Regions from separate parts of the Colwellia sp. MEBiC06753 genome, predicted to be linked through region 1. Evidence: predicted binding sites of a transcription regulator. Region 1 holds the regulator's gene; each other region holds the start of a gene.
What was found. The regulator sigma-54, encoded in region 1, starts transcription at its own class of promoters, with help from an activator protein. The targets are predictions, from matches to a motif close to GTTGGCACGNNNNTNGNNT.
Positions count from the first base shown of each region.

Region 2: a site for sigma-54 is predicted at 2,204-2,222, ahead of fliE (flagellar hook-basal body complex protein FliE). Genes of this name have one in related genera too.
Region 3: a site for sigma-54 is predicted at 4,789-4,807, ahead of ACOB82_RS08820 (kinase). Genes of this name have one in related genera too.
Region 4: a site for sigma-54 is predicted at 4,186-4,204, ahead of flgA (flagellar basal body P-ring formation chaperone FlgA). Genes of this name have one in related genera too.

Region 1 is NZ_JBQMTM010000011.1:40,778-48,708, reverse strand. It holds gene mgtE (magnesium transporter) at 1-125, opposite strand, end outside; gene ACOB82_RS10065 (HPr family phosphocarrier protein) at 573-848, opposite strand; gene rapZ (RNase adapter RapZ) at 848-1,702, opposite strand; gene ptsN (PTS IIA-like nitrogen regulatory protein PtsN) at 1,706-2,161, opposite strand; gene hpf (ribosome hibernation promoting factor) at 2,165-2,452, opposite strand; gene ACOB82_RS10045 (RNA polymerase factor sigma-54) at 2,480-3,985, opposite strand; gene lptB (LPS export ABC transporter ATP-binding protein) at 4,074-4,805, opposite strand; gene lptA (lipopolysaccharide transport periplasmic protein LptA) at 4,806-5,312, opposite strand; gene lptC (LPS export ABC transporter periplasmic protein LptC) at 5,278-5,844, opposite strand; gene kdsC (3-deoxy-manno-octulosonate-8-phosphatase KdsC) at 5,841-6,389, opposite strand; gene ACOB82_RS10020 (KpsF/GutQ family sugar-phosphate isomerase) at 6,389-7,360, opposite strand; gene ACOB82_RS10015 (calcium/sodium antiporter) at 7,375-7,931, opposite strand, start outside.
Region 2 is NZ_JBQMTM010000013.1:59,443-67,373, forward strand. It holds gene fliG (flagellar motor switch protein FliG) at 1-62, opposite strand, end outside; gene fliF (flagellar basal-body MS-ring/collar protein FliF) at 55-1,752, opposite strand; gene fliE (flagellar hook-basal body complex protein FliE) at 1,828-2,151, opposite strand; gene ACOB82_RS11320 (sigma-54-dependent transcriptional regulator) at 2,353-3,693, opposite strand; gene ACOB82_RS11325 (sensor histidine kinase) at 3,683-4,858, opposite strand; gene ACOB82_RS11330 (hypothetical protein) at 5,127-5,414, shown strand; gene ACOB82_RS11335 (sigma-54 dependent transcriptional regulator) at 5,478-6,950, opposite strand; gene pseB (UDP-N-acetylglucosamine 4,6-dehydratase (inverting)) at 7,224-7,931, shown strand, end outside.
Region 3 is NZ_JBQMTM010000009.1:21,856-29,786, forward strand. It holds gene ACOB82_RS08800 (type 4a pilus biogenesis protein PilO) at 1-242, opposite strand, end outside; gene ACOB82_RS08805 (PilN domain-containing protein) at 242-829, opposite strand; gene ACOB82_RS08810 (pilus assembly protein PilM) at 817-1,896, opposite strand; gene ACOB82_RS08815 (penicillin-binding protein 1A) at 2,027-4,630, shown strand; gene ACOB82_RS08820 (kinase) at 4,845-5,717, shown strand; gene ACOB82_RS08825 (HAD-IIB family hydrolase) at 5,737-6,618, shown strand; gene ACOB82_RS08830 (glycosyl transferase) at 6,611-7,837, shown strand; gene ACOB82_RS08835 (sugar phosphorylase) at 7,847-7,931, shown strand, end outside.
Region 4 is NZ_JBQMTM010000013.1:97,719-105,649, reverse strand. It holds gene ACOB82_RS11540 (NAD(P)/FAD-dependent oxidoreductase) at 1-793, shown strand, start outside; gene ACOB82_RS11535 (DUF4124 domain-containing protein) at 903-1,355, opposite strand; gene pssA (CDP-diacylglycerol--serine O-phosphatidyltransferase) at 1,537-2,427, shown strand; gene flgN (flagellar export chaperone FlgN) at 2,549-2,977, opposite strand; gene flgM (flagellar biosynthesis anti-sigma factor FlgM) at 2,986-3,303, opposite strand; gene flgA (flagellar basal body P-ring formation chaperone FlgA) at 3,378-4,070, opposite strand; gene ACOB82_RS11510 (chemotaxis protein) at 4,237-5,166, shown strand; gene ACOB82_RS11505 (CheR family methyltransferase) at 5,200-6,033, shown strand; gene flgB (flagellar basal body rod protein FlgB) at 6,097-6,492, shown strand; gene flgC (flagellar basal body rod protein FlgC) at 6,495-6,914, shown strand; gene ACOB82_RS11490 (flagellar hook assembly protein FlgD) at 6,929-7,618, shown strand; gene flgE (flagellar hook protein FlgE) at 7,647-7,931, shown strand, end outside.

The DNA.
Region 1 (7,931 bases):
GCGAGATCGTAGGCGGGCAAGGTTTGCAATAAATTCCGAACATACACGAACATACCACTGCCAAGAGCTTCATTAACTTCTTGCAGTCGTTGTTGAATTAAATCTTGTTCTGAAATATCCGGCATAAATCACCCTGCACGGCAAAAATTCGTACTGACACTGATTAAATAGTGACGATTAAATGAGAAGTCACTGCCGACAGTTTATCTATGTTTTATGTAAAAATGACGACAGTGATTAGAGCGTGTTGAACTTTGCGATATAAATTTTGTTCGAATTTAATGGCTTTTAATCTAGGCACACCAAGTGAAGTTTGGTTATTCCAAATAAATGCGGTGTAACAACGAGTAAAAGCCATTAAAACGAATCGATAGACAGTGTCAATTGAGCTTATCTACTGCGTTTTCGCTTATTTATGTGGAATAACCACATTATATAAGCTCAGCCTTGTATATAAACTCAGTTGATTACTGCAAAATCATACAGCAAAGTTCAACACGCTCTTATTAAGTGTATATGATTGAGGGATGTTTTTCAGCTACTTTTTAGCTAAGCGTAGGATTTAATAGTAATTATTCAGCTTCATCAAAACGCTGACTAATCAGTTGGCAAATGCTAGTCAAGGCATGTTCGGCATCATCGCCATCAGCAATTACCTTCACTGTTTTCCCTTGGCCGCCCGCCAATAACATTAATGCCATAATGCTATTAGCATCTGCCGCGTTGTCACCAAGACTCACGGTAATACTAGAATTAAATTGCTGGCTTAGCTGCGCTAACTTCGTTGCCGCTCTGGCATGTAAGCCAAGCTTATTGATGATTTCTACTTCTTTTTCTAATACAGGCATTAGGTACTCTTAATATCGATATCTCTATGGCGAGATTGGACATCGTCACGCTCTTTTCTAAAGTTACTGGCAAGTAGTTCTGCAATATAAACCGAACGATGTTTACCGCCAGTACAACCAATAGCTATGGTGACATAACTACGGTTATTACGTTCTAAGTGTGGCAACCAAGTCATTAGAAAACTATTAATTTGCCAAACAAATTTAGTGACAATTGGCTGGCTGGCAAGAAAGTCTCGAACGGGGGCATCAAGGCCGGTTTGGGTTTTTAACTCTTTATCCCAAAATGGGTTAGGTAAAAACCTCGCATCAAAGACATAATCGGCGTCTGCTGGAATACCATGTTTAAAACCAAAGGATTCAAACACCAACACCATAGAGCCTGTTTTCTTACCTAAAATACGTTCACGCACAAGATCTGATAACTGGTGTGGCGATAACTGGCTGGTATTGATATATAAATCAGCGCGGGTCGATACTGGCTCTAGTAATTTCTTTTCTAACGATATTGCCTGATCGAGGGCGATATTTTGTCGAATAAGTGGATGCAAACGGCGGGTTTCGCTAAAACGTCTAATCAGATCATTATCATTTGCATCAAGGTAGAGTACCGTTAGTTCAACCGCTGATGGCAAATAATCAATAATTTCTTTTACATCATTAGGATCAGCAGGAAGGTTACGCACATCTAAACTTACAGCTACGGTATCGTAGTCATTAATAACCGTGTGAGTTAGTGCCGGCAATAAATTAACCGGGATGTTATCTACGCAATAGTAGCCTAAATCTTCCAGCACTCTTAGTGCCACTGACTTTCCTGACCCTGAGCGGCCACTTACAATAATTAACTTCATGGCTTACTCTTGAGCATCACTTATGATTTGGTAAAGCTCATGATTGTCTCGGCAACGTCGAATTTGTTTGGTTAATTGTTTATCACTAAACAGCTTGGCAATACTTTGCAGGGTTGATAAGTGCTCTTGGCAGCAATCTTCAGGTACAAACAACGCAATAAAAATATCAACTGCGCGGTTATCTATTGCATCAAAATCTACTGGCTGCTCTGAGGTCATTAATACAGCAACCACATGATGAGTCCCCGTTAAACGTCCATGAGGTATGGCAATGCCATTCCCAATACCCGTGCTACCCATTTTTTCACGTTCCATTAAACTTTCTAAAAGCTCAAAAGTAGAGTGTTCAGGAATGCGATGCGTCGCTACTGCACAAATTTGTTCGAGGATTTTCTTTTTACTTTGAATTTGGACTGCACAGGATGTGCAGTCCTCGGTGAGTATATCTTGCAGCTTCATAAGTTAATGCTGGGTTATCTTACCTTTGTATTTAAGAATTTGACGATCTAACTTATCAATCAGTGAATCTATTGATGCGTACATATCTTGGTTTTCTGCTGAGGCATGCACTTCAGAACCATTCAGGTGAACCGTCGCTTCTGCTTTTTGCTTTAATTTTTCTACTGTAAGAACGACATACACATTATTGATGTGATCAAAGTGCCGCTCTAGCTTTGCAAACTTGGTGTTAACGAAATCGCGTAATGAATCTGTCACTTCCACATGGTGGCCTGATAAATTAATTTGCATAAGCTCTTTTCCTCATTGCTTGATTACTTATAGTAAACTTTTTCTTTGATTTGACGGTGGAATAGATAAAGACTCTCGGTATTTAGCTATAGTCCGTCTCGCCACATTAATGCCTTGTTCGGCCAGCAACTCTGCCATTTTGCTATCACTTAATGGCTTCGAAGGTACTTCTGCTGAAACAAGTTTCTTTATTAATGCTCTGATAGCTGTTGATGAACATTCCCCCCCGTTTTCAGTACTTACGTGACTTGAGAAGAAGTATTTCAATTCAAAAATACCTCTTGGTGTGTGCATGAATTTTTGCGTCGTTACCCGCGAGATCGTTGATTCATGCATATCAACCGCTTCCGCAATATCATTCAACACCATAGGTCGCATAGCCTCAGGGCCATATTCAAAAAAACCTTGCTGGCGTTGAACAATACAGTTAGACACTTTTAATAGCGTTTCGTTGCGACTCTCTAAACTTTTTATAAACCATTTCGCTTCTTGCAGGTTAGCACGAATAAATTGGTTATCATCTGATGACTTCATTGTTTTGGTCATGGCCGCATACTGTTGATTAATCGACAGTTTTGGCGCAGTACTTGGGTTTAGTTCAACCACCCAACGACCATTTTTCTTTTCTACGGATACATCAGGGATAACATACTGATCATCGCTTTTAATGACGGCATCACCAGGGCGAGGATTTAACGACTGAATTAAACGAATGACTTCACGTAATTGGTCTTCTTTTAATTTCGTCTTCCTCATTATTTGACGATAGTCACGATTACCCAATAAATCAATGTGCTCAGAAATGATTAATTTACTTTCCGCTAAATAAGGCGTTTCTTTGTCAAATTGATTCAATTGAATCAGTAAACATTCAGGTACTGAACGCGCAGCCACACCTACTGGGTCAAACATATTTACCCGTTTAAGTACGGCTTCGACTTCATCTAATTCAACATCGTCAATGCCAATACTTTCTAAAATATCTTCTGCTGATACGGTCAAATAACCGGCATCATCAACAGCATCAATTATCGCCATGGCAATGGCTTCATCAGTTTCTGTAAACGGGGTTAATTCCATTTGCCAGCGTAAATGATCTTGAATCGACTCTGTTGTTTCGCCTTGATAAACATAGTCATCGCTGCCAGATGTGCCAATACCAGAACTAGAAACCCCTGCACTAAATGAGTCATCCCACGTAGAATCAACACTTAACTCTTCTGGAATATCATTTTTTTCCATCGCATCGGTGGTGCTAACTTCATCGGCGCTTGGCGCAGCATCTTCACTACCATCACTATAGTTTTGCTCGGACTGAGCGCTGGCTGAATATGACGCTTCTTCAATGCTGGTATTATTATCGTCTTGGTTATTGCTAGACTCATCCACTTCTAACAATGGATTGCTTTCAAGCGCTTCCTGAATTTCTTGTTGTAAATCAAGCGTCGATAATTGTAATAACTTAATCGCCTGCTGAAGCTGAGGCGTCATGGTAAGTTGTTGACCAATCTTAAGTTGAAGTGATGGGCGCATCGAGTATTTACAAGTCCTATTGTTCTAATTTAGCTTTAAACCAATTTAGCTTTAAATTGGTGTTAATTTATTAATGTTATATTGCTTACTATAGCTTGAATTGCTCGCCTAGGTATACATCTCTTACTTGCTGATTTGCAAGAATTTGATCTGAATTACCTTCAGCAATTAATTCACCGTGACTGACGATATAAGCATGTTCACAAACATCGAGGGTTTCACGGACATTATGATCAGTGATTAATACGCCAATTCCGCGCTGTTTCAGATGAATAATAATCTTTTTTATATCGCCAACCGAAATCGGATCAACACCAGCAAACGGCTCATCTAGCAAAATAAAACGCGGGTCTGCCGCTAATGCCCGAGCAATTTCGACACGTCGGCGTTCACCACCTGATAAACTCATGCCAGTATTATCTCTAATATGGCCAATATTAAATTCTTCAATAAGCAGCTCTACTTTTTCTTCCCGCTCAAGTGCAGAGAGATCTTTTCGAGTTTGCAAAATCGCCATAATATTTTCGTATACGGTTAATTTACGAAAAATAGACGCTTCTTGTGGTAAATAGCCAATGCCTCGCCGCGCTCTTTCATGCATCGGCAATAAAGTTAAATCTTCATCATTTAACATGATTTGGCCGCCATCATTCGGCACTAAACCAACAATCATATAAAACGACGTTGTTTTACCAGCACCATTTGGCCCAAGAAGACCAACAATTTGCCCTTCCCCCACTTGTAAGCTGACATTTTTAACAACCTGTCGACCTTTATAGGCCTTTGCCAACCCTTTGGCAGATAATGTACCCTCTGCCATTTAATTATTACCTTTTGCTTTAGGTTTTAATATGGTGGTCACAGATTGTTCACCGCCTTCTGCTTCCAATTGTTCAGTTAAGGTATTGTAGACAATTTTATCACCGCTCACTTCACTGCCAGCTTGACGCAATAAAGCGTTGCCAGTGATAGTTATAGTATAGGTTGACGGCTCGTATTTAATTTCATCTGCTTGCAGGCGAATTTTGCTGCCATCTTCAAGTTGTTGTTCAAATACCGCTGGCTTACCTTTGGCTAAATAGGTTTCATTACCACGTTGTTCTTGGCTATAAACCTGTACTAAATCAGCCTGAATAGACAATGTTCCTTGAGTAATATTTACATCATCCAAATAACTGGCAATCCGGTTTTTTAAGTCGCCCGCTTGTCGTTTAGATTTAATAACAATCTCTTTTTCAAGGTCTAATTTTGCCGCGTATACTGGGGCAATAACGACTAACGCTATTGCCGCGTTAGCTAGTAGTTTTTTGATAAATCGTTTGCACATGCTCAGTCAATGTCATCTGTTTAGTATTTAAATCAATAATCAAGCCAGAACCATACATGGTAAAATCTTCTCCTTGAATCATGATCGTTTGATCAGAGCTGATTATGTTGGTATTCAAGTCTAATTCAAGGTACTTACAATGTATCTCTTTAATTAAACTATTTTCTTCCATCGCTGTTAACAACACCCTATTTTTTAATATCACACGGTTATTGCTATAAAGCGTGCCTTCAGCCGCTGCAAGTTTCCATGGCAAGGTATTATCTTTAGGGAAAATGGTATAGTTAGGAAATTCCAAGCGAGTAAACGAAAGCTCAGCGTAATGTTCCATGCGTTGGGCTTCAATTTTGTAGGACAATTTCCCTTCATCATTATAAATATCGCTGTTTAACACTTCGGCAATAAAGTCTGGTGTTAGTTCCGTATCAATAACATTAATATTATCCGTCTGTGCTTTGCGCCAATGCACAACGCCGTATGTCATCAGGCTAAACAACAAGATGGCAAATGCGAGCCAATGTAATCGGCTCATATACTTGCGCCTTTAGCCCCAGCCAACGTTTGCTGACTAAACATGATTAAATCACACAATTCTCGTACTGCGCCAAAGCCACCTTTGGTAAAGGTTTGATAATCAGCATGTTTAATCACATAAGGGTGAGCGTCTTGAACGGCAACTCCTAAACCAACATGCGAAATACATGGCATATCAGCCATGTCATCACCAATGTAAGCCACCTGCTGAGGAGAAAGCCCAAGCGTGTTCAATATGTCTAACATCGCAGGCATTTTATCTTCTTGGCCTTGAACAATATGTTTCACCGTTAACGCTGTCATACGTGACTCAACTATGTGCGAACGTCTGCCAGTAATAATCGCCACTTCGACACCAGAGTTTATTAATGCTTTAATACCGAAGCCATCTTTAGTATGAAACGCTTTAAGTTCCTCACCATCGTTACCTAAGTAAATACGGCCATCAGAAAACACACCGTCAACATCGCAAACTAGCAACTTTATCGCTTTGGCTTTTTCAATAATGCGCTGATCAACATCACCATAAAGGGTTTCTACCATTACAGTACTCCCGACTTTAATAAGTCATGCATATTCATCGCACCAATCGGCTTTTGATCTTCATCAACCACAATCAAGCCATTTATTTTTTTGTCTTCCATTATCTTAAGTGCCTCAGCCGCCAGCATATCTTGCTCAGCAACTCGTGGCGATTTAGTCATTACATTGGCAATCACATCTTGGTGAATATCCACTTGATTGTCTAGTATTCGACGCAAATCACCGTCGGTAAAGATACCCACTAAACTCCCCTGTTCATTGACTACGCCAGTCATACCTAAACCTTTTTGTGACACTTCAACTAAGGCTTCTTTGATAAGCGCACGTTCACCAACAATCGGCAAGCGCTCGCCAGTATGCATAATATCAGACAATCTTAATAGTAAGCGTTTGCCCAAACTACCACCTGGGTGAGAAAGCGCAAAATCATCAGCAGTAAAACCACGAGCCTTTAGCAAAGCGACAGCGATGGCATCGCCCATTACTAAGGTTGCGGTAGTGCTAGAAGTTGGCGCTAAACCAAGCGGACACGCTTCTTGTTCAACGTGCACACATAAATGGTATTCCGCTAACTTCGCCAATGTTGACTCTGGATTACCCGTCATTGAAATTAAGGTCGCACCGATACGTTTAATCACTGGCGCTATCGCTAGTACTTCACCAGTTTCTCCTGAGTTTGATATAGCAAGCACAATATCATCTTTAGTGATCATACCTAGGTCGCCATGACTCGCTTCACCGGGGTGAACAAAAAATGCGGGTGTACCTGTACTGGCTAAAGTCGCTGCTATTTTGCCACCGATATGCCCGGATTTACCCATGCCAACAACAATAATACGACCATGGCACGTCATCATTGACTGACAGGCTAGCGCAAACTCTTGATTAATAAAGCTATGTAAACCTTTAACCGCATTGGTTTCAATATCAATAACTTGTTTAGCTAAGGCAATAAAGTTGAATTCGTTCATAAGACTCAGTTCCGTTATGCCAAGTTAGAAAAGAGTAACACTTGATAGCCGATGAAGGTTAAAAACAGCACCCCACCTTTTAATCGTGTAATTCTAAACGCACCTTTTTTACGGCTAAAACATAATGCAAATAGCAGTAATGTGACACCAACCATATATGGGGCGTCGCGCGTTGCAGCACTGGCATCAATAACTCCAGGAGCAATTAAGCCCGGCAATGACAGCACAGCCAAAATATTGAAAATATTAGAGCCAATAATATTACCCAGAGCTAAATCATCTTCTTTTTTGATGATACTCATAATACTGGCGGCCAACTCAGGTAAGCTGGTGCCAATGGCGATAATAGTTAAACCAATCACTAAATCACTGACACCAAAAGTTTTGGCAATAAATACTGCAGAATCGACTAAATAGTCAGCGCTAAGTGGCAACAAAATAATCCCCACAATTAACCAGAACAATGCAATACCATTACTGGTTGCTTCTGGCACTTCAGCTTCAGCTTCAACAATCATAGGGTCGTCAACGGGGTTGCTTTTTGCACGTTTTAAGGTAATAACCAGTAATG
Region 2 (7,931 bases), on a different contig from region 1:
CCATCAAGCTTTTCAACATCAAAGCCACTTGGCACGGCTAAATTTGTATTGTCATCACTCATCTTCGTTCAACCAACTCTTGACTACTTGAGACGATAGCTCAGGTTCATTAGCAACTAAGGCACGAACCGCTTTAAGAATATCTTCATCACGATGTAAGTCAGGTAACTGTAGGCTGCCGTCTGGCGCAAAACCGACATTCCCCGCATCAAAATCTGATGTTAACATATCCAAGGTTTCGTCACCTAGATCAATATGACCATCAAGTGATTTGTCACCATAGTCTGACGGTGTTTGATCTGGGTAAATTAAGCGTTTAAGCATTGGACGAACAACCGCCAAGATTAAGACGATGATAACCAACGCCCCCATCACTAATTTAAGGCTTTGCATAAACCAAGGTTGTTCGTACATAGGGACTTCAGCATCTTCCCCTAAATCTACGCGAGAAAATGGTAAAGTCACCACTTCCAAAGTATCACCACGTTGCAAATCAAAGCCGATACTACCTTGTAATAAGCGACGAATATTAGCTAATTCTGCAACTGAACGCGGATTTTGTGTGGTTTCACCTTCCGCATTAGCTGAGGTTAGATAATCAAGCGCTACAGAGACACTAATTTTACGAATAACACCTGTTTGCTGCTTGGTATAGCTGATTGACTCATCCAGTTCATAATTTTTAGTTGATTCTGAATGTTTTTGCGACGGAAACACTTTTTGCGAGTTAGCTGAGCCGACAGCGTTTTCTGGGATATCTGCGGCCAATGGCGGTTGATTACTTAACGCACCTGGAATGCCACCTAATGTGCCGCCAATAGAGTTATTCTCGACTTTCATTTCACTGCGCAGTGCTGGTAAATCAGGGTTGTAACGACGCGCAGTTTCTTCAGTGTTGGTAAAGTCCATGGTGACATCAACTTGCGCGGTGTAATTACCTAAACCCACCACCGGAATTAAAATTGAGTCAATTTTCTCCATGTACTCTTGTTCGCGCTTTTGCTCAATTTCAAATTCTTTACGAGAACGAGACGAGACAGAATCTTGACTACCTGAATTGAGTAAACGGCCGTTTTGGTCAGTTACCGTGACGCGGTTTGGCGTCATGCCTTGTACAGCTGAGGCGACGATGTCGACAACAGAATCAACTTCTTCTTCTGAAAGTAAACGACCACGAGCTAAGGTTAATACAACCGTTGCTGATGGCGTTTTCTGTTTACGGGCAAAAACGTTATCTCGAGGAATGGCTAATAATACTTTGGCACGTTGCACAGACTGAAGCTGCTCTATGGTAAAGGCTAGTTGCTTTTCACGACTATGCTTTAAGCGCTCACTTTCAAGACGTTGGCTAACGCCAAAGCCCATATCTTGCATGATAATATTGGCGCCCTCTTCAGGCGCTTCAGTTAAACCTTCGCGAGCTAGCAGTAATTTAACATCTTGATATTCATCGGTGCGAACAGATAAGGTATTGTTTTCTTGAAGATATTCAACTTGGTTGGCATCTAGAAAGTCCATAGTTTTAATTAACTGCTGGGTATCTAATTTAGCTAGCATTCTAAATTCAGGCTGATTTGCCCAAATAATCACGAATACCGCAATGGCCAAACAAATGGCTAACGCCATAATTAAGGTTAATTGACGCAATACATCAACATTACCTAATGTTGCCGCAAAACCTGATTTTTGCTCTTCAACATTGTCGTTATCATTATCGCTAGCAATTAAATCGGTATTATCGCTTGCCATCATTGCTGTTGAACTGTTATCTGCCACGTTACTTCTCCACTAACCTGTTGCACTTATCACTGTTGATGTAAGGCAACGCTACACCGGCATGCTCATAATTTCTTTATAGGCTTCAACAAATTTGTTGCGCACCTGCACAGTCGCTTCAAAAGCAATACTCGACTTTTGTGCTGCTATCATAGTTTCAGCAAGTGTTACGCGATCATCACCTAATTCAAAGGCAGTGCGTTTAGCACCTGCATCTTGTTGTAACTCATTGACGGTATTAATGGCATTTTTGAACAAGGCGCCAAAATCTTCAGAAGATGAGTTTACTGGCTGCATCGGTAAAGAACGATTTCCCGTTGCTTCGGCTGACATAGCCTGCATTTGGGCAAGAAGTGAATTTGTTTGTATTTCCATGACGCCTATACCTCTGTCAAAAAACTGTTGTTCAGCTTATATAACCTAGTTAAAGCAAACTTAATGCCAAAGAAATAAACAGAAAACACCAAGGCACAATCTATTGATTTAAATATAAAAATAAAAAGAGATGTCACACCAAGCGATGGAAAAACTTGGTGTGACTGGTGGAATATTATTCAGTGAATAGGTGCTTTTCGTTTATGCGGGAATTTCTATACCTGTTTCACGCATTTTGGCAATTTTATAACGCAGTGTTCTAGGGCTGATCCCTAAACGCTCTGCCACCGCTTTTCGGCTACCATGACAAGCTTGCAAGGTATCAAGAATAATTTGATGTTCTTGCTGTTTTAATTCATTGCCAAGCTTTTCTTCTCGGTCATGATCGATATTGGCTGATACCTGAATTTGAGTATCGAAGTTTTCAATCAAGATATCGCCCGCATCAATTTGTTCATCGCTATGTAAAATTAATGCCCGTTGGATCACGTTATCAAGCTCACGAACATTACCTGGCCAACTATAAGCCAGCATTTTACTACGAGCACTAGAAGTAAATTGCGGCATCGCTTGGCCATTGCGCTGGCTATGAATTTTCACTAAGTGTTTAGCAAGCGGCATTATATCATCACGACGTTCAACCAAAGGTAACCAGTTCAGCGGAAAGACATTTAATCGGTAATATAAATCTTCTCTGAAAATACCTTCACGTACCGCTTCTTTTAAATCACGGTTACTGGTAGCAATGACGCGCACATCAAGCTCAATGGTTTTACGACCACCTAAGCGTTCAACTTCACGCTCTTGTAATACCCGCAAAATTTTTGCTTGCAGGCTTAAATCCATCTCGGTGATTTCATCAAGTAATATGGTGCCGCCTTGTGCTTGCTCAAACTTTCCTGGACACGCTGAAATTGCGCCAGTAAATGCGCCTTTTTCATAACCGAATAAAGTCGCTTCCAGCATGTTCTCTGGAATAGCCGCGCAGTTAATTGCAACAAACGGTTGCTCGGCGCGTGACGAGTGATTATGCACATATTGTGCAAGCACTTCTTTACCTGAACCACTAGGGCCTAACACCATTACAGAGGCTTCGGTTGTCGCCACTTTTTTGGCAAGTTTTAATAATTCAATACTGCTGGCATCAGCAACAACCGGCTCACTTTTATTAGTCGCATCAATTGGTACGTACTGACTCACCATATTTAACAGTACTTCGGGTGCAAATGGCTTCGCCATATAGTTGCTGGCACCGTCTTTCATTGCCGTCACCGCATCATCTATGGTGCCGTAAGCAGTCATTAATAACACCGGCATGGCAGCATTTTGTGATTTAATACTTTTAAGTAGTGATAATCCCGACATGCCGCCCATTTGAACATCACTTACGACTAAATCAACCGCTTGATTTTTCAAAAGCAATAGTGCCTGTTCGCCAGAGTCTGCTTCAATACACTGATAGCCGGCAAGTTGTAAGGTGTCGATTAGCGCTTCACGTAAACCTGCGTCATCTTCAACAACGAGAATTTTGCTATTGGCCATGAGCGACCTCCTGAAAATGTTTAGTTATATCCACTGGTTTATTGGCACTATTAACCCCACCAGCCAGTAGCGGCAATTTAATACAGAAGTTGGCACCTTCATTTGGACCACTAATTAATTGCACATCGCCCTGATGAGCAGTAGCAACCGATTTCACAACCGCCAAGCCTAAACCTGTGCCGTGAGAGCGTAAGGTAAAGAAAGGTTCGAATATTTTCTTTGCTAGGTTTGGATCTATGCCTTGGCCGTTGTCTTTGACACTGATGTAGACATATTGGTCGTGACTTTCGACCGTAATGGTAATTTCGGCATTACGCTTAATCACTTCTAAGCTGTTATGAATAAGGTTTTGAATTGCGCCGCATAACGCACTTTCATTACCTAAGACCTGGCAGTGGCTATTAGTCAGTTTCAAATTAACCTGACTATCTGAATTAGTAATTAATGCTTCCATTGCTGCCACCGACTTTTTCACTAAGTCGTTAACATAAAGCGTATCAACCACTTGATTATTACCACTTTTAGCAAATAACAGCATATCATTTACCTGCTGCTCTAAGTCTGTTAAGCGAGACATCAACTTTTGCTGAAAGCTGGCTTTAGCATTTTCAGCTAAGTTGGGATTCGATAAATTCGCGCCATAAAGCATGGCTGCAGATAACGGTGTTCTAATTTGATGAGCAAGTTTGGAAACCATACGACCTAATGAAGACAGGCGTTGCAATTGGCCAAGCTTGTCTTGAAGTAAACGTGTTTCGGTTAAATCCGTGATCATAATTAACTGACCCGGTTGATTACCTAATGTGGTGATTTCCAGCTTTACCCGACGACCATCTTTAAGTGAAACTTCATGCCAATCATCGGCACGAGGCTTAAAAGAACGTCGAATAACATCAAACCAAGGTTGGCCTAAAATTGGCTCATCTAACAACTGGCTGGCAAATTTATTAATTTTTACCACTATGCCATTGCCATCAAGCATGACTAAACCAGTAGGCATCACTTCCACTAAATGGGATAACTGGCTGCTTTGTTGGCGCAATAATGCCAATTCACCGACATAAGCTTCTTTTTGAAGGTTATCGTCGTGGTGATCAAATGAAAAACTGCCTTGATTAAACAGCTGTTCTAACTCATTGGATTGTGCGTTAAAAGCTAAAGTCATAATGCCGTACTCGTTTACTTCGTTGTTTAGACATAAGCATTATGCGTGCCATAGAGTTTTTTCATTACATTTCAATAAGTAACATTACAAAAACAAGCTTCGCCAATTATTTGTCGCCGGTAAATTCACAGCACTAAAGCATTGCCAGTTAAAAATAAAAAACAGGTTCTTAATATTATTTTTCTTTTAAATTCATAGCTTTAACCATTCTGGTGCGAATTATGCCTATCTGGAGATAGCAAATACGTTACACAGATGAGGACAACCTATGTTGCTTTTAAATGGAACGGCACAATGCCAAACAACAAATAAGTGGTTAAAAGCCGGAAATAGACATGAGTTTTATATGTTTAGCACAAACAAAGACTTATATAGCCAGCTGGACAATATTGAAGATTACCTGACTAAGCGCGGATTGGATCATATTGAAATTAAGGCTGCAGAAGAAATTCAAGATAGCCAATCTATAGAAAATGAAATGTTGTTATATGCATTTCAAGAAGCGGCTCAACAGGGAATTTCTGGCACAATTGTTAGAGCACCAGTGGCTGCGTGATATTGTTACGCTAGCATAATCTGAAATACTTTTGACGGTAAATAAGTCATTTACCGTCAAAACTTAATCTTTATTCAGATTATATTTCTTCATTTTTTCAACCAGCGTGGTACGTCTCATACCGAGTAACTCAGCGGCTCTTGCCACGACTCCGTCATGACGCTCAATCGCTTGGTTAATCAAAGAAATTTCGAGATCAGCTAGATATTCTTTTAAGTTAATACCTTCATCCGGCAATATGTCCGGATTTGATGCTTCAAGCACTGGCTCTAAAGCGACCTCACTGTCTGCTGCATCTTCGTCGTCATAATCAAAACCAGCAAATAGCTCATTGATTGCTTCTCGCTCTTGAAGCTCTTCTGGGTATTCTGGCTGATATTCATCAACATCAATATGTTGATACTTAAGCGGTAGTTCACTGACGTTTACCACTTGATCGCCATACATAATAATCATACGTTCAATCAAGTTAGAAAGTTCGCGAACATTACCATGCCATGGATGTTCTTTTAATGATTCAATGGCTTTTTCAGTAAAGCGCACACTCTGATTTTGTTCAGCTTCAAAACGCGAAATTAACTCTTGCAATAGCAACGGCACATCTTCTTTACGTTCGCGCAGTGCAGGAGTTTCAATAGGAAAGACATTCAGTCGATAAAATAAATCTTCGCGAAAATCGCCTGCTTTGATCATATCTTCTAAATGTTGATGGGTTGCGGCAATAATTCGGACATTCGCTTTAATGCTCTTTGAACCGCCAACCCGTTCAAAAGTGCGCTCTTGTAATACACGCAATAATTTAACTTGCATAGGCTGGGGCATATCACCTATTTCATCTAAAAATAACGTGCCGCCTTCAGCTAATTCAAAACGCCCTTTTCGGGTTGAAATAGCGCCAGTAAACGCGCCTTTTTCATGACCAAATAATTCACTTTCTAATAATTCACCAGGAATTGCACCACAGTTAACTGGCACAAATGGCGCTTTAGCACGCTCAGATAAGTTATGAATATTGCGGGCAACGACTTCTTTACCTGTACCCGACTCGCCTAAAATCAATACATTGGCCGCCGTACCAGCAACTTGCTCAATCAAAAATCGTACTTGTTGCATTGGCTTACTGGCACCAACCAGTGAGCGGAATAGTTTGCTGTGTCCTGGTGATGTTTTGTTCTTATTAGGGAGTTTATTGTGATACTGGTGACAGTGATGAATTATTTCGGTTAACTGCGCATAATTTAGCGGTACCGTTAATTCACCTAAGACATTAACGCAGTTTGCCACCGCGTGCTGATCGACAACATCATGCAAAATAAAAGGACAGCTAGGGTTACTTCGAATAAACGCCGCAGCATTATCAGAAATACTGCCTGCAAAGATAACCGTTAAAATATTAGGCGTATTAGCAAAGGTGCTTGCTAGGTTTTCTTCTGTACACGAATTAAAGTGTTCACCAATAAAAGCGAGCACGGTTTCCAGTTGATGGCGCCTAACTGCTTCATTGTCTACCACCAGAATATGCTTTTGCCCTTGCATAACAACCACATGGATATCTTTATAATAATTATTGCTTAATTCTATCGAGGCAGTAATTTTTCGCAACAAAAATTTGACACAACACAGTCAACAAATTGACTTTCACTCATTATCTTTATGAAAAACACTTTGTTTTTGGTGTTTTTGTTAGATAAAGCTTGTATGCCGATATAGGTAGGCACATAATTTGCGTAAACATAGTAAATAACTTAGATGGTTAACTATTCGTCAAAATAATGATTATTTGGCAGCTAGTTAAGGTAGGTGACTCAAATGTTTGATAATAAGAGTATTCTGATTACTGGTGGTACAGGCTCCTTTGGCAAATTGTACGTTGAAACCTTACTAGCCAGATACAACCCGCGAAGAATTATTATTTACTCTCGTGATGAACTAAAGCAGTTTGAAATGCAGCAAGTGTACAATGCTCCTTGCATGCGTTACTTTTTGGGTGATGTAAGAGACAAAGAACGCATGACCCAAGCGATGAATGATGTCGACTTTGTAATTCATGCCGCAGCGTTAAAGCAAGTGCCTGCCGCAGAATATAACCCAACGGAATGTATTAAAACCAACATCACAGGTGCCGAAAATGTTATTCGCGCAGCATTGGCAAATGACGTAGAGAAAGTCATCGCACTTTCTACAGATAAAGCTGCTAACCCAGTAAATTTATACGGTGCAACTAAACTAGCTTCAGATAAACTATTTGTTGCGGCAAATAACATGAGTGGTGGCCATAAAACGCTATTTTCTGTTGCTCGTTATGGCAACGTTGTCGGCTCACGTGGCTCTGTCGTACCATTTTTTCAGAAGTTAGTTAATGAAGGCTGTGATCATATACCGGTAACACATGGAGATATGACACGCTTTTGGATCACTTTGCAACAGGGTGTCGATTTTGTCCTGAAAAACTTTGAGCGCATGTTAGGGGGTGAAATATTTGTCCCCAAAATTCCTTCAATAAAAATAACCGATTTA
Region 3 (7,931 bases), on a different contig from region 1:
AGTTCTAAATTAGCAGCAACATGATATTTAGCTTGGTACTCTTGTTTCAGTGTAACTTCTTCAGCACGTACTCTATCGAGCATAGTTAACTTATCACTTACTAACCCAACATAAGTTAATCCAGCAATCACAATTGCAGTGAAGATGGCCAGTACTACTTTGGCTGCTATTGGCCACTCACCAATATTATCGAGTTCAAGGTTATCAAATTGTTCGGTAAATTTATTAAGATCTATATCCATTATTTACCTCCCTTTGATGCTTCATTTGCACCATCTAAATTACCTACCAACCCTTGGATTTTAACGCGCATTTTAAAATCACTGAGCAATTTAGTCGCTTCTTCATCAGTAGTAATTGACTCAGGCGTTGCATCGACAAACAAATCTGACAATTCAATAGCGCGGATCATGTTGGCTAAATGGTTATTTGATTCACTCTTACCTTCAAGGTGAATAATATTGCCTAATTTTTCTAATTTCGTCAGATATATGCCTGTAGGTATAACCTTAGCTATTTCATCTAACACTTGCGTACCTACATTTCGACTACGTTGAAGTTGCTCAATAACATTCATACGTTTTTGCAGTGCCGCTTTCTTTTCTTCCAATGTTTTTATTTCTGCAATACGGATATCTAGAATTTGAATTTCATTCTTTAAAAATTGATTTCGAGCTTGTTGGCCATCAATTTTTGCTTGATAAAGCACACTGATAGCAAACACAACCAAAAACGCAAACAAAGCTACGAAGGTCAAGATACCAATAAATTCTTTTTTTCTGGCCTTTTGCGCTTCCTCGCGCCAAGGCAACAGGTTTATATATGCCACGGCGTAAAACTCCTTAACGCTAATCCTGATGCCACCATTAATTGTGGAGCAACTTGCTTCAACTCAGTGTGGTCTACGCCACTAGCAACTTCAATATTTTCAAATGGATTGGCAATAACGGTATAAATACCGAGCTCCTCGGTTAATAACTCTTGAATACCTTCTACTAACCCTGTACCACCTGAAATTACTAAGTAATCCACTTTTTCATAGCCGCTTGATGTTAAAAACATTTGAATAGCTCTGCGGATTTGCTGAACTAGGATAGTATGGAATGGTGCAAGCACCTCAAAGCGATAATTCGGCGGCAGTTTATTATTTACTTTAGAGTTCTCCGCCTCTTCAAACGATTGGTTGTAATATGAAACAATTGAACGTGTATACTGCTCACCGCCAAATAGTTGATCTCGACTGTAAACATGCTCACCATGATTAGATGCTGAAAATAAAGTCATGGTAGCGCCAATATCAACAATAGCGACCATTTTTTCAGCGGCATCTTCAGGTAACTGTGACATACATAAATCTAGCGTTCTACTAACCGCATAAGACTCTACATCAACCACTTTAGTACCAAAGCCACCAGCATCTAGTGTTGCTACTCGAGCTTCAACAGATTCAGTACGCGCAGCACTAAGTAAGACATTAATTTTACTAGGATCAGATTCATTTACAGCAAGTTTTTCAAAGTCTAAACTCACTTCATCTAGTGGGTAAGGAATTAAGCTATCGGCTTCAACTTCAATTTGCCCAGCAAGTTCATCATCGCTTAAAGCAACATCCATATAAATAACTTTGGTGATAACCGTTTGACCGGAAACAGCGACGGCGGCTTGCTTTACGGAGGAAGCAATTTTTTTACGGATTTTGGCAACAACTTTTCCCACCGCTTCAATATCTTGAATTTCGCGGTCAATAATTGCGCCACGAGGCATAGGCTCTATCGCAAAACTTTCTAGGATGTAGCCATTATCTCCCTGACTGAGCAATACAGCCTTGACTGCATGAGAACCTATATCGATTCCCACCATCATGGAGGCTTTTTGTTTCCATAACTTGCTTAGCATAACTTCCTACTAAATCTTATAGTTCTAATTATTTTAGATATAATATACGCATAAATACATTTATTACATGGTTTTACACGATATACTAGTCTTATCATACAAAATTTTTCGATAAATAGAGCTTTTTTCTGTGTTTTCTATTAAAAAATTAGTGAAAATTGCTGTAGCACTAATCCTATTAGGTATTATTTCTTTAGCAATTCTTTATCTCACCATGCGAAAAGATTTGCCAAGTGTTCAGTCCCTTAAAGACATGAAGTGGCAAACACCTATGCAAATTTATAGCAAAGATGGCAAACTTATTTCGCAATTTGGTGAAAAAAAACGTATTCCGTTGAGCCTCAACGAGTTCCCACAGCAACTAATTAATGCCATTTTAGCGACCGAAGATGATCGATTTTATAACCATTTTGGGGTAGACCCGATTGGTGTCGGACGTGCAGTTTTTTATAAACTAATTGGGCAAAATAAAGGTGGTGCCAGCACTATAACTATGCAGGTTGCCCGTAATTTCTTTTTAACTCGAGAAGTGACATACACTCGAAAAATCCGTGAAGTATTCCTATCATTTCACATTGAAAGCTTATTATCTAAAGACGAAATTCTTGAACTTTACATGAATAAAATTGAGCTTGGGCATAGAGCTTTTGGTTTTGGTGCCGCCGCTCAAGTTTATTACGGAAAGGATGTAAAAGAACTTACACTCCCTCAAATTGCCGTGTTAGCTGGCTTACCTAAAGCGCCATCTACACTAAACCCTATTCGCTCTCCAGAGCGAGCAAAAGCACGACGTGCCGTTGTGCTACAACGTATGTTAGTAAGTGATTACATCAACGAAAGCGAATACCAAGAAGCATTGAACGCACCAATTACAGGTAAAAAACATGGAGCGGAAATTGAGCTAAATGCCCCCTATATAGCCGAAATGGCACATCAAGCGATGATTAGCCGCTATGGTGCGGAGGAAGCTTATACGGGTGGCTACAAAGTTTATTTAACCGTTAGCTCTGAACTGCAAAAAGCCGCACAACAATCTGTAGTTGAAAATTTAATGGCATATGATCGCCGTCATGGTTATCGCGGCCCAATCAAGCAATTACGCCCAACTATAGATAGCAAGGGCATTAATGAAAATATCGCTTTAACTCAAGATGTAAAACCTTTAACAGAAGTTGAAGTTCAACAAGCATTGGCAGATGTTCAGAACTACCAGCAGTTGCAACCAGCTGTTGTTATTGGTGTATTAGAGCAAAGTGCAATAGCGGTATTAGCCAACGGTGAATCTGTTGACATTCCATGGCACGGCATGTCTTGGGCTAGAGAATTTATCAGTGATGAAAAACAAGGGGCGGCTCCACAAACAGCAGCTGACATACTTCATATTGGTGATGTGATTTATGTGATAAAGCAAGCTAATGAATATCATTTAAGTCAGCTACCACAAGCGAGTAGCGCATTAGTTGCTATGTCTCCAGGTAACGGCGCACTTCAAGCGGTTGTTGGCGGTTTTAGTTTTAAACAAAGTCAGTTTAATCGAGTGACTCAAGCCAAAAGGCAAGTAGGCTCTAATATCAAACCTTTTGTCTATTCTGCAGCATTAGAACACGACCATACCTTAGCGACCTTAGTTAACGATGCGCCAATTAACCAATGGGATCAAAGCACCGGTATTGTCTGGCGACCAAAAAATTCACCGCCAACTTATGATGGTCCTATTCGAGTTAGATTAGCATTAGCACAATCAAAAAATGTGATTGCCGTGCGTTTGCTACGCGCAGTGGGGCTTGGCAATATTATTGACCACCTAACAGCATTTGGCTTTGCGCCAAACGACTTGCCAGAAAATGAATCTATAGCACTAGGCTCAGCGTCACTAACGCCTTTAGAACTAGTGACAGGCTTTGCCACATTTGCAAATGGCGGCTATTTAGTAGAGCCATATTTTATCGATCGTATAGAGGACTCTTTTGGCAAAGTCTTATACCAAGCCAATCCCAAACTAGCATGCGATTTACCGTGCTCTGAACTAATAACAACAGAACCTGCAAATGAAATTACTGACTTTGTTAATGATACTGACGCTGAATTCAATATTGAAAACACTGAAACGTTGAATGCAATTAACAATGAAGATAGTGATTTAAATCAGCCTGCAATTCAAACTGCCCAGCGTGCGATCAGTAAACAAAATGCCTTTTTAATTACCGAAGCTCTTAATAGTGTTATCTGGGGAGCAGATTGGTCAGTCACGCCAGGTTGGCAAGGCACAGGCTTTAGAGGAAGAACCTTAAAACGTAGAGATATCGCAGGAAAAACTGGCACAACCAATGAAGCCAAAGATGCTTGGTTCTCAGGCTATAGCCGCAAAATAGTCGCCACTTCTTGGATAGGCTTTGACGATCATACTCGAAACCTAGGCCAAACTGTTTACAACAGCAACCTTGGTAAAAATCAGATCACAGGCAAAGAATTCGGTGCTAAATCTGCCCAACCTGCTTGGATCAGTTTTATGAAAACGGCGCTTGATAACTTGCCTGTTGAACCATTTATTCCACCTGAGGGCATAGTCTCTGTGCGCATTGATAAAGCCACAGGCAAACTAACCTCTAAAACTGACAAAAGCAGTATCTTTGAATATTTTAAAGTTGGCACAGCACCAACTGAATACATTAAAAATGATGAAAGTAGTGTTATTTTAGATGGTGAAAGTGAGAGCAATATCGAGATTTTTTAAAATTCGGCTCACTTGAATGACTTACTTTAAATAACAGTGCAGCACTGAAATAGTGCTGCACCAATATGATGCAAAATTTAAAGTTCATCATCTTAGTTTATTTTTCAAATTAAAGTTAAGTAACTGTTTTAATTTATTTAATTTTAATTCATCTAGCTTTTGGCATAAACCTTGTTTGTCTACTTCTTCATCAATAATTCAATTGAGGTAGTGGATGCTTAGTCAGTTTATTATCGAAACGAAATTACCTTCGTCCTTTGCTAGCACTGCTCGTCAATGGTTTGTGCCTGTAGTTTCACAAATCACAAAACTCACCACCAACAAAACCACACCTGTTTTTATTGGTATTAATGGCTGCCAAGGCTCAGGTAAGTCAACACTTGCAGCGTTTCTCTGTCACCAGCTTAACGAAGAACATGGCTTATCAGTGGTCAACTTATCACTGGATGACTTTTATTATTCTAGAGAAAAACGTGCTGAGTTAGCTGAAACCATTCACCCTTTACTGGCTACCCGCGGAGTTCCCGGTACCCACAATACTGAACTTCTTGGCTACACATTAGCCTGTTTAGAACAAAATCAAACTGTAGCCATTCCGAGTTTCGATAAAGCGCAAGATAACCCTGTGCCAAGCTGCCAATGGCAAAGCTCACCAGCAAAAGTAGATGTTGTACTTATGGAAGGCTGGTGCTGGGGCGTCAAGCCGCAAAATATTAAGGCACTTGATAAGCCAATTAATGAATTAGAAAAATTGCAAGATACAGGGGGGAAGTGGCGTCAATATGTTAATCAGCAACTTGCCTGTGCCTACCAGCCATTATATTCGATTATCGATAAATGGCTTATGCTCAAAGCACCAAGCTTTTCCTGTGTTCATCAATGGCGCTGGCAACAAGAACAACGGCTTGCCGAAAATTCGGATTTAAGTGCAAGTAACCAGATAATGACTGAAGCGCAAGTTACCGAGTTTATCGCTTATTTTCAGCGCTTAACTGAACATGCTTTAGCAACGCTAGAGAAAGATTGCGATCTAGTATTTTACTTAGATCAGCAGCGTAAAGTGCAATCTGCTGTTGGCCGACTTTAATATAAAATGGAGAAATGTCATGCAATTTCCCCTAGTCTTTACCGACCTTGATGGTACTTTACTTGACCACTATGACTACAGTGTTAAAGCAGCGCTTCCGACATTAGCTGCACTGAAATTTCTTAACATTCCAATTATTGCTAATACCAGTAAAACTGAGCAAGAAGTCACCAAACTTTATCAACAATTGGATATTATTAGTCCTTTTATTGTTGAAAATGGGGCCGCGGTTTATCTACCAAAATCCTCGATAGCAACACAACCTCAAGACACAATTGAGCGCCAAGATTATTGGCTTAAAGTTTTCAGCCAACCACGTGCTGTTTATATTGATTTAGTCCAGCAACTTAAAGCTGATTTTAGCAAAGACTTTACCTGTTTTAGTGATATGACAGATCAAGCGATAGCTAACATCACAGGGCTTTCTTTGCCAGCAGCGAAGCTCGCCAATCAGCGACAGTTTGGCGAACCTGTACTTTGGCAAGGTAATCATTCACAAAAAGGTGCTTTTATCAATCAAGCAAAGTCGTTAGGTGCAAACGTGCTGGAAGGCGGCCGCTTTATTCATATTTGCGATGCATGTGATAAAGGTCAAGCAATGAACTGGTTAGCGGGTGAATATCAGCATCAATTTAAACAACCAAATGTCACCACTATCGCCTTAGGTGACAGTGGTAATGATATTGCGATGCTGGAGGCAGCTGATATTGCCGTACAAATAAAATCCCCTACGCACGCATTCCCTCAAATTAATCAAGAAGTTGTTAATTTTATCTATCAAACACAAGGCTTTGGCCCCGTTGGCTGGGCTGAAGCATTAACTTTCATTCTAGGGCTAGCCCCCAATCATGGTATTCCATCATCAACTCATCACACATTAGGAGAGTTCTCATATGGCTGATTTTTATCAAAATGGCAGCGTTACCACTTTACACAATTTAGGCCAGCGAACTTATCAAGACTTAGAAAATGAATTGGTTGCCTTCAATAAAAAGCGCCCGTTAGGTTTGTTATTACCATCGTTATTCTCAGAACTAGAAGGCCCAGCGCTGGCAAAAATTATCGACAAAATTGCCGAAGTGCCCTATTTAACTGAAGTCGTCATAGGGTTAGATCGCGCTGATGAAGCGCAATATCGCTATGCCCTCGAATTTTTTGGTAAATTGCCTCAACACCATCGTGTGTTATGGAATGATGGCACAAGACTCAAAGCAATAGACGCTAAACTTCAAAAACTTGGCCTAGCACCAACCGAGATGGGCAAAGGTCGAAATGTTTGGTACTGCATGGGGTATATCCTAGCATCAAATAAGGCTGAATCAATCGCCCTACATGACTGTGATATTTTAACTTACGAAAAAGACTTATTAGCTCGCCTGCTATACCCTGTTGCTCACCCACAATTTCAATATGAATTTAGTAAAGGCTTTTATGCACGCGTTGCCGACGGCAAAATTAATGGTCGTGTTTCCCGCTTGCTTGTTACCCCACTTATTCGTGCATTAAAACGCGTGGTTGGTCCGAATGAATATCTCGACTACATGGACTCTTTTCGTTATCCATTAGCTGGCGAATTCTCATTCCGCCGCGATGTATTAAACGATTTACGCATTCCAAGTGACTGGGGCTTAGAAATTGGCGTATTAAGTGAAATGCATCGTAACTATGCCACCAATCGTATTTGCCAAGTAGATATTGCTCAGGTTTATGATCACAAGCATCAAGACTTATCGTTAGACAATACCGAAGCTGGCCTATCCAAAATGTCGGTGGATATTACCAAAGCGTTTTTTAGAAAATTGGCAACACAAGGTAAAACCTTTACTACCGAAACTTTCCGATCAATTAAGGCGACTTATTTTCGTATTGCGCTCGATTATGTTGAAACCTATCGTCATGACGCATTAATGAATGGCCTTAATCTAGACATTCATATTGAAGAAAAAGCCGTAGAAATGTTTGCCATGAACATCATGATTGCTGGACAAACGTTTTTAGACAACCCGATGGAAACACCGTTTATTCCAACTTGGAGCCGAGTAATTAGCGCAGAACCTCATATTTTAGAAGAACTTAAAGAAGCTGTTGAATTGGATAATGAAGAATTTTCAAAAGGATAGCCAACAATCATGACCGAGCAATTTGATGCATTAACGCTAAAAGTAGAACAACAACTGACCATGATTTATCAGGATGTTGACCTTAGCATCTCGA
Region 4 (7,931 bases), on a different contig from region 1:
TCATCAAGCTCACGGTGCTATCCGCTATAAAGATGGCTTTGGCTTAAATCCTTTAAAGCTTGCCTGGGGCTATCAAAAGCTTGCTCGTGCAGCAGGTGCAAAAATACATATTGGCTCGCCAGTAACCAATATCACTAAGGTTAATGGTCGTCATCAGTTGACTACGCCTACGGCGCAAGTAACTGCAAATAAAGTGGTATTCGCTACCAATGGTTACACGCCAAAAGGCTTTCACCCATGGCTGAATAACCGCTTTTTACCCGTTTTGTCGCAAATTATTGTTACTGAACCTTTGAGTGATGAGCAAATCGCTGCTTGTAATTGGCAAACTAATAATGTGGTGATGGATACACGGGCGCTAAAATACTATTACCGAAAATTGCCGGATAATCGTATTTTATTTGGCGGACGCGGCGCAATTACGGGCAACGCAGCGGAAGATCCTTATTATGCGAATCGCCTGTTAGCTATGTTAAAACTAAGTTTTCCAGCGCTTAATACAATTAATATTAGTCACGCGTGGGCGGGGTGGATTTGTATGTCGTTAGATGACATTCCGCATATTCACCATGATGATACACAGCAACTTTATTATGCAATGGGCTATTGCGGAGCCGGACTGTCATTTTCAGCTCAAGCCGGCAAACGATTGGCGGAGAAAGTGGCTGAACAAGCGATGCCAGATTTACCAATATTTAGTCGCCATTTACCTAAGTTTCCATTTGCTCCGCTGCGTCGTGTCGGTCAATGGGGCTATTTTCAATATGGCAAAATTAAAGATGCCTACTTTTAATATGATATTTTTGATTAGAAAGCTGCTTAGTGAAAAGGCGCGTGGAATAAGTTACACAGCTTGGCTAAGGTAACAGTTAGACTACGGTAAAAGCGTTACTATAACTCGCTTAGTTTTCACCTTGGTCTTTACAGTAACTTTCCATTTGCTTTTGACTAAGTTTTAAGTGCTTTTTCTTTTCTTCTTCGGTTAATACGCGAGATTGACCGTTTTCATCTTCAACAAGAATTTGCTCAAAATTAGTTAATGTTTTGAAGTTTTCTTTAGCGGAGTCACAGTTTTTCTTAGTAATTTCTGCATTTCTTTTTTCAATTTCAGCTGCTGATAAAACTTCTTCTTCTGCTTGGAAGTCATCATTGGCGTTAGAACTATTGCTGTCTGATTTTGCAGGTGCAGCATAAGAGACTTTAACGTCAACTGTTGCATAATCTTTGTCGGTAGGTGGGGCATGGCTAAAGTGCACTACATTATTACTATCTACCCAGCGATAAATGGTGGTGTCTTGTGCCGCTAAGCTAAAAGAAATTGACGTTATTAGTAAAGTTAATAGGGACTTTTGCATGCTAATCGGCCTTATACAGACAAACTTTAGGGTCAAATAAATGTAACACTTAATTAATACTAAACGTTAAATCTGTATAATTACAGTAATTTTTAAATATTAGGGTATGAATTCGTAATGCGGCAAGGATGGAGATATGCTAGATTACGCCTTTTATATTCTCGGAAATTAGGTTGGCTTTATGACGTCGTCAAAATCTAAAGTAAATTCTCAAAGTAGAGGGATTTACTTGTTACCGAACTTATTAACTACGGCAGGGCTATTTTCAGGCTTTTATGCGGTAGTGTCTTCTATGAATGGACATTTTGAAGCCGCAGCCATTGCGATTTTTGTCGCGATGATTTTTGATGGCTTAGATGGCCGCGTTGCACGAATGACTAATACTCAAAGCGAGTTTGGTGCTGAATATGACAGCATGGCAGATATGGTTTCTTTTGGTATCGCCCCAGGTTTAGTAGCATATAACTGGGCACTTTCCGGCATGGGTAAATTTGGCTGGTTAGCTGCATTTGTCTTTGTTGCCGCTGCCGCTTTGCGGTTGGCAAGGTTTAACACACAAGTAGGGGTGGCCGATAAACGCTATTTTCAAGGTTTAGCAAGTCCTGCTGCAGCTGGCGTTATTGCGAGTATTGTTTGGACCGGAACTGAGTATCAGTTTGATGGCCATGACATAGGCTTTATTATGGGCTTGATTACTATTACCGCAGGTTTGTTAATGGTGAGTAACTTTAGGTATAACAGTTTCAAAGAAGTTGATTGGAAAGGTAAAGTTAACTTTGTTGTTGTGCTACTAATTGTATTAGTGTTTGTCGTCGTTGCGGCAAGTCCAGCTGAGCTATTAATGGCGATTTTTGTTTTATATGCTTGCTCTGGACCGGTAACAACCATTCGTTCAGTTAAAAAATTGAAATTAGAGCACGTTGTTGGCGATGATGAAATATCTCAAGATGCTGATTTTGAACAAACTAATTCACAGCAAGCAAGCAAGGATGATCATCAAACTAAATCTACTGATACTGTAGACACTGCAAAAGGTGAAACGGACGCAACTGATACCACTAAGTCCGCCTAATTACAGTAAGGCTTAGAGCTTAATTCTTTGTTAAAAAAACGCCGCAATTAGCGGCGTTTTTTGTGTATGTTGTTTATCTAATATAACGTTTTAAAGCGGTAAAAGCCGTACATGAATTTGATTAGGCTTTTATATCTAAACTACTAAGGCCAGCACTTTTCTTCCCTTTATTATCATAGGTCATTGATGATTTGCTATGGCGTTCTAAAAGGGTTGTCTTCATACGTTCAACAGCTAATTGAGAATGATTAATAATTTGCCCGTTGACTAAGTTCAGTTCTTGGCACTTTGCTAGTGCTGCTTGTACTTCGGCTAGAGGCTGTTCAATTAGCCCTTGCTTTTTATCTTGAATAAATTGCTGATTATTGCCTATAGTGTTATCAAATTTTTCTATGGCTAGTAGTAGCGCTTCTTTTTGATTTGTTAATTCTATCAAGGCTGCAGGGCTGTGTTGTTGTAACACTTCCTTTTCTTGAATTAACAGTGCTTCTAAGGCGTGCAACTGCTCAAGTTGCTTGGCCAAAAGTTGCTGTGAAGTGCTAGGAGTCATGCCTTACCTTATATTAAATCAAATTCAAATTTAGCTATACTTTCAGCTAATTTTTCCGGATCCACCTTGTAAGCGCCCGATTGAATCGCTTTTTTAAGCTGTTCAATTTTCTTTTGGTTCACTTCTGGCGCATCACCATTTTTCTTCTGTAATTCGTTCAGTTGTTTAGCTTGCGGTGTAAGCGACACTGAATCTTGACTCACTTTTGTTGAGTGAGCTGCTGAAGCTGCCGCTTGTGACGATTTATTTTTCACGTCACTATTTTGTTGCTGTAAACTTCTTGTAACTTGACCGTTATTATTCAAGTTATTGATATTAATAGCCATTTTAAATACCTGCTTTAAGATCTTTAATCATTCTATATTATTATCGGCCATTTTATTAATTTCTTTACACTTTTTTATAAAATAATTGTGACTTTATTTAGGTCAGTAACTAGTCCAGTGACTAGCTTTCCAGAACGATTATTTTTAACTTTAACTTCATCACCTAAATGACCATCAGAAATTGATGTGCCTTCGGTTTTAATCTCTATTAGTGAAGAACTTGCTACTAAAGTTACACTATCGCCTTTGCAAACGGTACAAATTTGGTTGGGAGATATTGCACGGCCGCGATAAATATTGCGCTTAGCCTTTGCACCGATAGCATCATCTTGCTTTTTGAGCACTTCGCCTCGTAACTGTGATTCATTTTGATATTCAATAGCGACATTGTCTTGGGTTAATACACTGCCTTTATCGATAGCTTGCTTGGCAACAAGTACAGGTACTTCTATTGAGACTTTGACGGGCACGTAAATAAACCAAGGGTTTGATCCGTCACAAGATATTTTTACATTTACGTTTCTACTATTGTGATTTTCAGGTATATTTGCCGAAAGTTGACTATCGCATGGTTCAATCACTATTCTTGGATCTAGTTGATTAGCGGTAACTGATACTTTTTTGTTGTCTTGATCTGGAATGCCATCACGCACAGTTTTTTCTGCAAAGTGTTCAAGGTAGTCACGGTCAAAGTTAGTGGCAAAAGCAGCAACTGAATATTGACAACATAGGGCGATAAAAGTTAAAAAAATATTGGTTTTGCTCATATTTTTGCCCTTAATAGGTTATTGAAAATTAAATACTAGTCTATGCTTAACAAATGCAAGGCGCGAAAATTTGAGATGTCAAAATTCAGACACATAAGTTAGCGTTATATACAGTAAACAAGAATTGTGCCTTCTTTATCAAAGGTATTAAATAAAAGGGGTAATTATGGCGGGTATTTTAGACTCGGTTAACCAGCGCACACAGTTGGTAGGTCAAAACCGGCTAGAACTATTGCTTTTTAAATTAATTGGTCCACAAAGATTTGGTATCAATGTATTTAAGGTGCGGGAAGTTTTGCAGTGTCCCCGTTTAACATCGCTTCCTAATCAAGATCCCTTTATTAAAGGTGTGGCCCATATTCGTGGCCAAACAATTTCTGTGATTGATTTAAGTAAAGCCACTGGCGGTCCTGAAATTCCCCTTGATGAAAATTGTTTTATTATTATCGCAGAGTACAATCGCAGTGTGCAGGGCTTTTTAGTTGCTGGCGTAGAGCGAATCACGACATTGAGTTGGCAAGACATTATGCCGCCACCAGAAGGTGCTGGTAAATCAAGCTATTTAACCGCGGTAACTGAAATTGATAATCAAATGGTGTCAATTTTAGATGTTGAAAAAATCTTAAATGAAATTAGCCCAGTATCTACAGAATTGAGTGAAGAGGTAGCCGATGCTTCAGTTGGTGAGGCAATTGGTGAACGAGTTATTATGATTGCTGACGACTCAACGGTCGCAAGAAATCAGGTTCGTCGAGCCTTAGAGCCATTGGGGCTAAAAATGGTTTTGGCAAAAAATGGTCAAGATGCGTTAACTCAGCTAAATGAAATGGCTGAGAGTTGCGAGCGCTCAATTGAAGAAAAAGTGGCATTGCTGATCTCAGATATTGAAATGCCAGAAATGGATGGCTATACGTTAACGGCAGAAATTAAAAGTAATGAAAAACTGCGCTCTATGCCTGTGATCTTACATACGTCGTTAAGCGGTGTCTTTAATAATGCAATGGTAGAAAAGGTTGGGGCTGAAGACTTTATTCCTAAATTCCATCCTGATGAACTGGCTACTGCGGTGAAAAAGTGGTTAAAAATAACTCACTAGATCACATTTAATTAATTTGTGTAGGAAACTGTAGTGTCAGCTAGACAACTGGACGATAAAAGTTATCACGATTTTAGAACTTTTCTAGAGCAGCAGTGTGGCATAGTCCTTGGTGAAAATAAGCAATATTTAGTAAAAAGCCGTTTAGCGCCGTTAATGGCAAAGTTTGACGTCGAGTCATTGGCGGCTTTAGTTAAAAGAACGCTAAGCCCCACTGAACGACAGCTTAGAGCAGCCGTGATCGATGCCATGACGACTAATGAAACGTTATGGTTTCGTGACGATTACCCTTTTAAATTATTAAAAAGCCAATTGCTACCACAGTTTGCTGGTCAGCGAGCGCCATTGAAAATATGGTCTGCTGCTAGCTCGTCTGGTCAAGAACCATACTCTATTGCCATGTCGGTACTTGAATATCAACAATCTAAACCTGGTTCGTTTCCAGGTGGTGTTCAAATTGTCGGCACTGATATTTCTACAACCATGCTTGAGCATTGTAAATATGCGCATTACGATAGTTTAGCACTGGCCAGAGGATTGTCTGCAGAGCGCAAAAGTCAGTTCTTTGAGCCGGGCAATAACGGCATGTTAAAGGTTAAAGATCAGGTGAAGAAGTTAGTGAGCTTTAGGCCACTTAATTTATTAAATAGTTACAGTTTGATGGGGCGTTTCGATATAGTTTTTTGTCGCAACGTGCTTATTTACTTTTCACCTGAAATTAAAGCGCAAATATTGTCGCAAATTCACGGTGTGCTTAACAAAGATGGATATTTATTTTTAGGTGCATCAGAGTCCCTTTCTGGCTTAAATCAAAAATTTGATATGATTAGATGCAACCCTGGCATCGTCTACAAGAAACAATCATAATTTTGACACTCCTCTTGGCATAAATATTGAATAGCTATTTCCAATAGTATTGGAGGTAGCGTTATGGCTATAAATTTTGACAAAGCATTTGGCATTCATCCCGATGGGATGGTTCTGCGTGCCAAACGTGCAGAAATAATCGCAAGTAATATTGCAAATGCCGATACCCCTGGTTACAAGGCCAAGGGCATGGACTTCCAAAAAGCACTTGCCAATGCGGCAAAAAATCAACAAATGGGTATGTCTCGTACCAATGAAAAGCACTTTGATGTTCGAATGGAGCTCAATAGCGGTGAAGGATATCGTGTGCCAGATCAACCAGATACCGGTGATGGCAACACGGTTGATGTACAAGTGGAACGAAACTTGTATCTAGAAAACTCATTACAGTATCAAGCGAGTGTTCAGTTTCTGAACTCGAAGGTACAAGGCTTGAAAAAAGCCCTTGGAGGTCAATAGTCATGAGTCTTTTTAATGTCTTTAATATTAGTGGTAAAGGAATGGCCGCACAGGCTGTTCGATTAAATACCACCGCAAGTAACATTGCTAATGCTGACAGTGTAAGTAGTAGTGTAGATGAAACTTATCGAGCACGGCATCCGGTTTTTGCCGCAGAGATGCAAAAAGCTGCCGCCGGTCAAGAAGGCTCTGTTGGTGTAAAGGTATTGGGTATTGTTGAAAGTGATAAACCACTTAACGTTGAATATTCACCCGATCATCCAATGGCTGACAAAGACGGCTATATATATAAACCCAATGTTAATGTCATTGAAGAGATGACCAATATGATTTCCGCATCACGTTCATACCAAACCAATATTCAGCTCGCTGAATCGGCAAAGAACATGGTGAATAAAACCTTAACTTTAGGCCAACGTTAATTTAAGTGAGATAAATGATGGATTCTGTAAGTGGAAGCAGCAGCCTAGACGGTTTACGTTGGCAAAAAGAAGCGGTAGACGTTGCTAAAGATGATGATGGCATGTTAACGCAAGAAGATTTTTTTGCGCTAATGACACAAGAGTTAGCGCATCAAGATCCAACTAAGCCGGTAGAGAATAATGAAATGATTTCTCAAATGACTGCATTCTCAACAACTGATGGTGTCGCACAGCTTAATACTGCTTTTGCCGAGTTTGCTGCCACCATGTCATCAAGCCAAGCGTTGCAAGCTTCGTCTTTAGTAGGTCGCAGTGTCTTGGTAGAAGAGAACGTTTTTGGCATGAGTACCGGTGAAGAGCCAAAAGGCAAAATAGTTACCGATTTACCTGCCAGTAACGTCAATATCTATGTTGAAAACACTGCAGGTGAAATTATTCAAACAGTGCCAGTTGGTAATTTACCCGCCGGTGAATCTGTTTTTACTTGGGATGGCATGACATCAACCGGCGAACTAGCGCCAGAAGGTGCTTATCGCTTTAGAGTGGCAGGTTTAGTAGATGGTCAAGCGTCAGAACTTCAAGCAATGACGTATCGCAAAGTAGATAGTGTCACGTTAGCCGGTGCTAGCGGGCAAATCGTATTAAACCTTAATGGTGGCTCTTCAATGAATCTTTCAGATGTCGTTGAAGTGACTCAAGGTTAATTCAGTAAGATTTTAATGAGGTGAAATTATGTCTTTTAACATATCACTAAGTGGTTTAAATGCCGCACAAAAAGACTTAGACGTAACGTCTAATAATATTGCAAACGTCAATACCACTGGCTTTAAAGAATCTAGAGCTGAATTTGTCGATGTATATGCTGCATCATTACTTGCTGGTGGTAAAACCAAAGTCGGTGATGGTGTATTAACCGCTGATGTTGCCCAACAGTTTGCCCAAGGTAGTATTAAATTTACCAATAACGCGCTGGATTTAGCGATTACTGGTAATGGCTTTTTCGCCACTATTCCTGAG